Nitrosospira lacus: one gene and its partner. The protein of the gene in region 1 interacts with the protein of each later gene in a pairwise test. Links are inferred from orthologs where the notes say so. Each region holds a gene or a part of one and is shown in the gene's direction. Other genes may lie near its edges.

What was found.
Region 2: the proteins of mtgA (region 1) and EBAPG3_RS00855 interact in binary tests that used the Escherichia coli proteins (3 or more experiments, as listed by UniProt). The link is inferred for Nitrosospira lacus from one-to-one orthologs.

The regions. Positions count from the first base shown.
Region 1 is NZ_CP021106.3:1,103,138-1,106,258, forward strand. What follows is about bases 196-2,990. They hold mtgA (monofunctional biosynthetic peptidoglycan transglycosylase), read left to right. Parts: upstream 196-1,141; coding sequence 1,142-1,840; downstream 1,841-2,990. Other genes in these bases: aroE (shikimate dehydrogenase), read left to right, coding at 255-1,070; mgtE (magnesium transporter), read left to right, coding at 2,263-2,990. In the rest of the region: EBAPG3_RS04855 (energy transducer TonB), read left to right, coding at 1-165; more of mgtE, read left to right, coding at 2,991-3,121. UniProt on the Escherichia coli protein: Peptidoglycan polymerase that catalyzes glycan chain elongation from lipid-linked precursors. May play a role in peptidoglycan assembly during cell division in collaboration with other cell division proteins.
Region 2 is NZ_CP021106.3:190,022-193,336, reverse strand. What follows is about bases 1-2,989. They hold EBAPG3_RS00855 (peptidoglycan D,D-transpeptidase FtsI family protein), read left to right. Parts: upstream 1-621; coding sequence 622-2,358; downstream 2,359-2,989. Other genes in these bases: EBAPG3_RS00850 (UDP-N-acetylmuramoyl-L-alanyl-D-glutamate--2,6-diaminopimelate ligase), read left to right, coding at 2,355-2,989; ftsL (cell division protein FtsL), read left to right, coding at 311-625; rsmH (16S rRNA (cytosine(1402)-N(4))-methyltransferase RsmH), read left to right, coding at 1-266. Also shown: more of EBAPG3_RS00850, read left to right, coding at 2,990-3,315. UniProt on the Escherichia coli protein: Essential cell division protein that catalyzes cross-linking of the peptidoglycan cell wall at the division septum. Required for localization of FtsN.

The DNA.
Region 1 (3,121 bases):
TCGTCGGGAAAGAAAGTTCTGGATGAAGCGGCAGTACGCATTGTCCATTTGGCGGGACAAAACGGATTTGCTCCCTTTCCGCCGGACATCAGTCGGGATACTGATGTCCTGCATATTACCCGCACTTGGGCGTTTACCCCTTCGGACGAGCTGACCAGCCAATAAAGTCCGCAACCTCGCACCTTGCCCTGTACTCCAGGAACTGCACGCTTCATCCTGTCCAAGTGCCGGATTTAGATTAATTACCCTATCTCATGACTGATTTCTATGCCGTCATCGGCAACCCCATTGCCCACAGCAAATCACCCTGGATTCATGCCGAATTTTCGCGGCAGACGGGCCAGGATATGCAATATGAAGCGATACTTGCGCCGGTGGATGCTTTCGCTGCAACGGTGGCGGTTTTCCGGGAACGCGGCGGTAAAGGCATGAACGTGACGGTTCCGTTCAAGCTGGAAGCCTGCAAGATTTCCCGGCGTTTGACCAGGCGAGCCGATGTCGCTCAAGCGGTAAACACGCTCGTATTCAGTGCCGATGGAATTCTCGGGGACAATACCGATGGAGCTGGACTGGTGCGTGACATTATGATCAATCTTGAATTCCCTCTCGCGGGCAAGCGGATATTGTTGATGGGCGCGGGCGGAGCGGCCCGGGGTGTGGTGCTGCCGCTGCTGGAACATTCACCAAGTGTTCTGACAATCGCCAATCGCACCAAACAAAAAGCGCACTTGCTGCAACAGCAATTTTCCCGCTACGGAAATATCGTTTCCGGCGATTATGCGGATCTCGGTGGAGAGAAATTTGATCTCGTCATTAATGCCACGTCCGCCAGTCTGAAGGGCAGGGTGCCACCCTTGCCCGCCGGTATTTTTGCCGATGAATCGATGGCTTATGACATGATGTATGGCGATGGACGCACTCCTTTTTTGCAATTCGCAAAGCAACAGGGCGCGTCGCGTCTGACCGACGGCATCGGGATGCTGGTGGAGCAAGCAGCGGAATCCTTTTTCCTGTGGCGTGGGATAAGACCGGAGACTGATCGGGTGATTAGAGGGTTAAGGAATCTCTGAATACGTTTTCATTCTTTCAACTTTTCCCCAAGATCATATGCCTGAAAATTTAACCGCGTCATCGCCGTTGCATGCACAACTTCATTAAGCGCTGGTTATGGCGTCTCTTCCTCCTCCTCACCGGCGCGGTATTTGTCTATCAGCTATGGATTCTGGGCCATGTTGTTTATTGGAATTTCTACAATCCCTCCACCAGTGCGTTCATGCAGGATCGGTTGGATGAATTACGGGAAAAAAATTCCACAGTGTCATTACGCACCCAATGGACGCCTTATGAGCGGATTTCCCCTCATCTCAAGCGTGCGATCATAGCTGCAGAGGATGGCAAGTTCCTGGAACATGAGGGGTTCGATTTCGAAGCTATTCAGAAGGCCTACGAAAAAAACCTGAAAAAGGGCAGGCTGGTTGCGGGGGGGTCCACCATCAGCCAGCAGCTTGCGAAAAACCTGTTTCTTTCCGGCGAAAGAACGCCGTGGCGCAAAATCCAGGAAGCCGTCATCACGTTGATGCTGGAAAAGGTGATGTCCAAACGACGCATCCTGGAAATCTACCTGAACGTCATTGAATGGGGAAATGGAGTATTCGGTGCGGAGGCGGCTATCCGTCACTATTATGGCGTTTCCGCTTCTTCCGTCACCGCGGAACAAGCTGCCCGTCTCGCCGCCATGGTTCCGAGTCCGCGATTCTACGATCGTAATCGCAATACACCGTGGCTATTGAGGAAAACTGATATCATCCTTAGCCGCATGGCATCCGCCCAAATTCCCTGACGATTTTTCGGCACTTCATCCGGCAACAGGAGCCATACTTTGCGTTCATTCTCCTCCCTGTCATAATATTCGCCCTGCATTCCAGATCCCTCTGCAAACAGGCAATTCTGCCGCGCCAGTATCGAAGTGCGTCAGAAATACCGGCACATAACCGTTTCGGATAGGGCGTACAAATGAGGGCCCGACATCCGGCGGGAAGTGAAGGAGCGCATATTATTCATGAGTGACGAATAATTCTGAATCCGCCTGTGGCGACTTTGCAATACAGTGACACTCAGCGATGAAAGAAATCTTTTTGAATCATGACACTAAAACGAAATATGAGCAGTGAATCGGTGGATTTAGGATAATATGGCATAGCGGCAATTCAGCCAATTTCAAGTAGCGGCACTCTAGACGCAGTACACCAGGGCGATCGGGCGATGACTAAAGCAAATACCCTCGGGGAGACCGAAGATCTGCAAGAAAACTTGCGGCGCCTGACGCATCTACTGCATAAACACAAGCTGGTGGAAGGTCTCGTGCATACCCAGCAAATGCCGCGCCAGGAACTGGTCGAAGCTTTGGTGCACAAGCAGAATCTGGCGGAACTGCAAAATCTGCTCGACAGGCTCCACCCCGCGGACGTTGCGCATATCCTGGAAGCCATGCCTCTCGAAGATCGCCTCATGATCTGGGAACTGGTCAAGGCAGAGCGCGATGGCGAGATTCTTCTGGAAGTTTCCGACGCGGTTCGCGAAACACTCATCGCCACGATGGACAGTGGCGAAATGCTGGCGGCAACGGGTCAGCTCGATGCCGACGAAATTGCCGATCTTGCGCCCGATTTGCCACGCGACGTCATGGAGGATGTGTTCCAGTCGCTGCCGATGGAGGAGCGCGAGCAGTTACGCGCCGCCATGTCCTATCCGGAAGATGCGGTTGGCGCGCTGATGGATTTCGACGTGGTGACTATCCGGGAGGATGTGACTCTGGAAGTCGTGCTGCGTTATCTGCGCCGGCTGGATGAGCTGCCTGACCATACCGATCAGTTGTTTGTGGTGGACCGGGATGAGCATCTGAAAGGAGTGCTGCCGGTGAACCGACTGCTGGTAAGCGATCCCGATGCCACGGTGGGATCAGTGATGGCCAAGGAAATGGTGAAGCTTCATCCCAGCGATAATGCTCATCAGGCGGCGCAGGCATTTGAGCGCTATGACCTTGTTTCCGCTTCGGTGGTCAATGCGGAGGATAAACTGATAGGCCGTGTTACCGTCAACGCAGTGATGGATTTTATCCGCG
Region 2 (3,315 bases), 910 kb from region 1 along the record:
AGATACTGAATCCCGGAGGACGGCTCGTAGTCATCAGTTTCCACTCTCTGGAAGATCGGCTAGTGAAACGCTTTATGCGTGAATCGGCAAATCCCGACAAGCTGCCGCGCAGACTGCCGCTACGAGAAAAAGAGGTGCAGCTTCTGGGTCATCACAAATTGCGTTTAGTAGGCAAGGCGATACGACCGGGTGCAACCGAATTGGCGCTCAATCCCAGGGCAAGAAGCGCAGTAATGCGAGTGGCGGAGCGAGTCAATACAACCTAGTGGAAGCTCGCTATCGTGGTGTTCACGGCTAATGAGAGACCGACGTGATCAGGATAAATATTCTATTAACTTTAATCCTCATCGCCTGCGCGCTGAGTGTTGTGACTTCACAGCACAAGGCGCGCAAGCTTTTTGTGGAACTGGAAAGGGAACAGGAGCAGGCGGGGCGGCTGGCAGTGGAATGGGGACAACTGCAACTCGAACAGAGTACGTGGGCGATGCATACGCGCATTGAAAAAATCGCCATGGGACAACTGCACATGCAGGTGCCCGATGCCTCACGCGTTCAGGTTGTCTCATTGACGAGTGTGGCTGATTCCGCCAAATCCGTCGATTCCTTGGAGGCACTGAAACCATGATGCCTCGTCATGCACCGCGCCTTATCTTGCCAGCCGGACGCTCGCGCTTGCTGGCAGCTTGCTTGCTGCTGGGCCTGATGGGATTGGCGGGGCGCGCGGCCTATTTGCAGGGGATGCACAACGGCTTTTTGCAGCAGAAAGGCGAGTCGCGCTACAGCCGCACACTCGAAATGAGCGCGGATCGAGGAATAATCACGGATCGGCATGGGGAACCGCTGGCGATCAGTACACCAGTGGAATCGGTATGGTCGAGTCCACAGGATATGAATGCAACCCCGGAACAATTAAAAAAACTGGCAAGCCTGATCGAGATGGATACCAAGGAAATTCGCAGGCGTCTGGACGACTCCCAACCTGGCATGCGGCGTGATTTCGTGTACCTGAAGCGCCACTTGTCGCCAGAAGTTGCAGCCAAGGTGGTCGAGCTCAATCTGCCGGGTGTATTTCTTAAACGTGAGTATCGCCGGTATTATCCGGCGGGCGAGTTGACGGCTCATATGCTTGGCTTTACCGATATCGACGATAACGGACAAGAAGGAGTAGAGCTGGCGTGGCAGGATGAACTGGCGGGCAAACCTGGAAGCCGACGTGTCATCAAGGATCGTAAAGGACGTGTGGTCGAGGATGTGGAAAGTATCCGGGCTCCGCGCTCGGGTCAAAATATAGCGCTGTCCATAGACAGCAAAATTCAGTATCTCGCTTTCCGGGAATTGAAACAGGCGGTTGAAGCCAACAAAGCCAAGGCAGGGGGGATTGTGGTGCTGGATGCGCAGACAGGCGAGTTGCTGGCGCTCGTCAATCTGCCGGCGTACAACCCCAATAACCGCGCGCGAATGAATGGCGGGCGAGCCCGCAACAGAGCCTTGACCGATGTATTCGAACCCGGTTCAACCCTGAAGCCATTCACCATAGCGGCAGCGCTGGAGGCGGGAGGAATAAAGCCCGACACCATATTTGAGACTGGACCTGGGACGTTCTCCATAGGCAAGGCCACGATACGCGACGCGCATAAGGAAGGTCCGTTGACAGTGGCACAAGTGATCCAAAAATCCAGTAACGTCGGCTCCGCAAAGATTGCTTTGTCGCTGCCGCCGCAAACGTTATGGGAAATGCTGAGCGATTCCGGGTTTGGCGCTTCCACCGGTTCAGGATTTCCCGGAGAAGTGAGCGGCAGGCTCCGTCCATACCACACCTGGCGTCCCATCGAACAGGCCACCATGTCCTATGGACACGGAATTGCCGTGAGTCTGCTGCAATTGGCGCGTGCATATACCTTATTCTCCGCCGAGGGTGAATTGAAGCCCGTGTCGCTATTGAGGCTTGATGCACCCGTGGCGGGTAAGCAGGTGGTATCGCGGGATACCGCTCTCGCGGTGAGCAGGATGCTGGAGATGGTGGCACAACCGGGGGGTACTGCACCGAAAGCCCAGATCAATGGTTACCGGGTAGCGGGCAAAACCGGCACGGCGCATAAATTGGAGGGTAACGGTTACGCAAAAAACCGTTACCTATCGACGTTTGTCGGCTATGCACCAGCTTCCAGTCCGCGATTTGTCATTGCGGTGATGCTGGATGAACCGTCCGCGGGCCAGTATTTTGGCGGCGCGGTGGCGGCGCCCGTATTCAGCCGGGTCATGGAGGGCGCCTTGCGCATGCGGAACGTTCCGTATGACGCGCCCGCCAATAACGTCATGTCGTTTACCGCGGTGCCAGAGTTGAAGGGTGATGTATGAACCCAGAATCCGGAGTTGGAGATTCGAAATTCACGGCCAGATCAAAGGCGCATTTTGATTTCCGCGCTCTTGATCATCTGGGTGTCAGAATCGGCAGCCTGGTTACGGATAGCCGTATGGTGAAGACAGGAGATACTTTTCTGGCATATGCCGGAGAACAACTGGATGCACGCAGGTACATCCCTCAAGCGATAGCGGCGGGGGCAAACGCGGTACTGTGGGAACGCCGTGGTTTCGCATGGGATCCCGAGTGGCAAGTGCCCAATTTACCGATAGCCGGATTGCGAGCCCAGGCGGGCGCCATTGCCGATCATGTTTATGGTCACCCGTCGCAAAAACTCTGGCTTATAGGCATTACCGGAACGAATGGCAAGACCTCCTGCAGTCATTGGATTGCCCAGGCCATGACCGCGCTGGGCAAAAAGACGGCAATCATCGGCACGTTGGGAGCCGGTTTTCCCGGGGAACTCGAATCGACCGCCAACACCACGCCAGATGCGGTTCTGTTGCACCGGGAGATGGCGGACTATTTGTTGCGCGGCGCGCAGTGCGTGGCAATGGAAGTGTCGTCGCATGGGATAGTGCAAGGGCGTATCAGCGGATCGACATTCGCGGTCGCGGTATTCACCAATCTCTCGCGTGATCATCTCGATTATCACGGCAGCATGGAAGCATATGCCGCCGCAAAGGCACGATTGTTCCATTGGCCTGCACTCAAATATGCCGTACTCAACCTTGATGATGCGTACGGTGTCGAATTGTCGCAACAGCTTTCAGACTTGGAGACCAGGGTGATCGGGTATGGATTTACCGAACCGGCGCTTCAGCCTCGAAGTTCGGAAAAATTCAGGGTGGTACGGGGCCGGAATCTCAAACTAAGCCCGCAAGGGCTGGAGTTTGATATCGAGTTTGAAACGGGGTTTGAAACCGAGTATTCGAGATTTGCAACGAACGTGG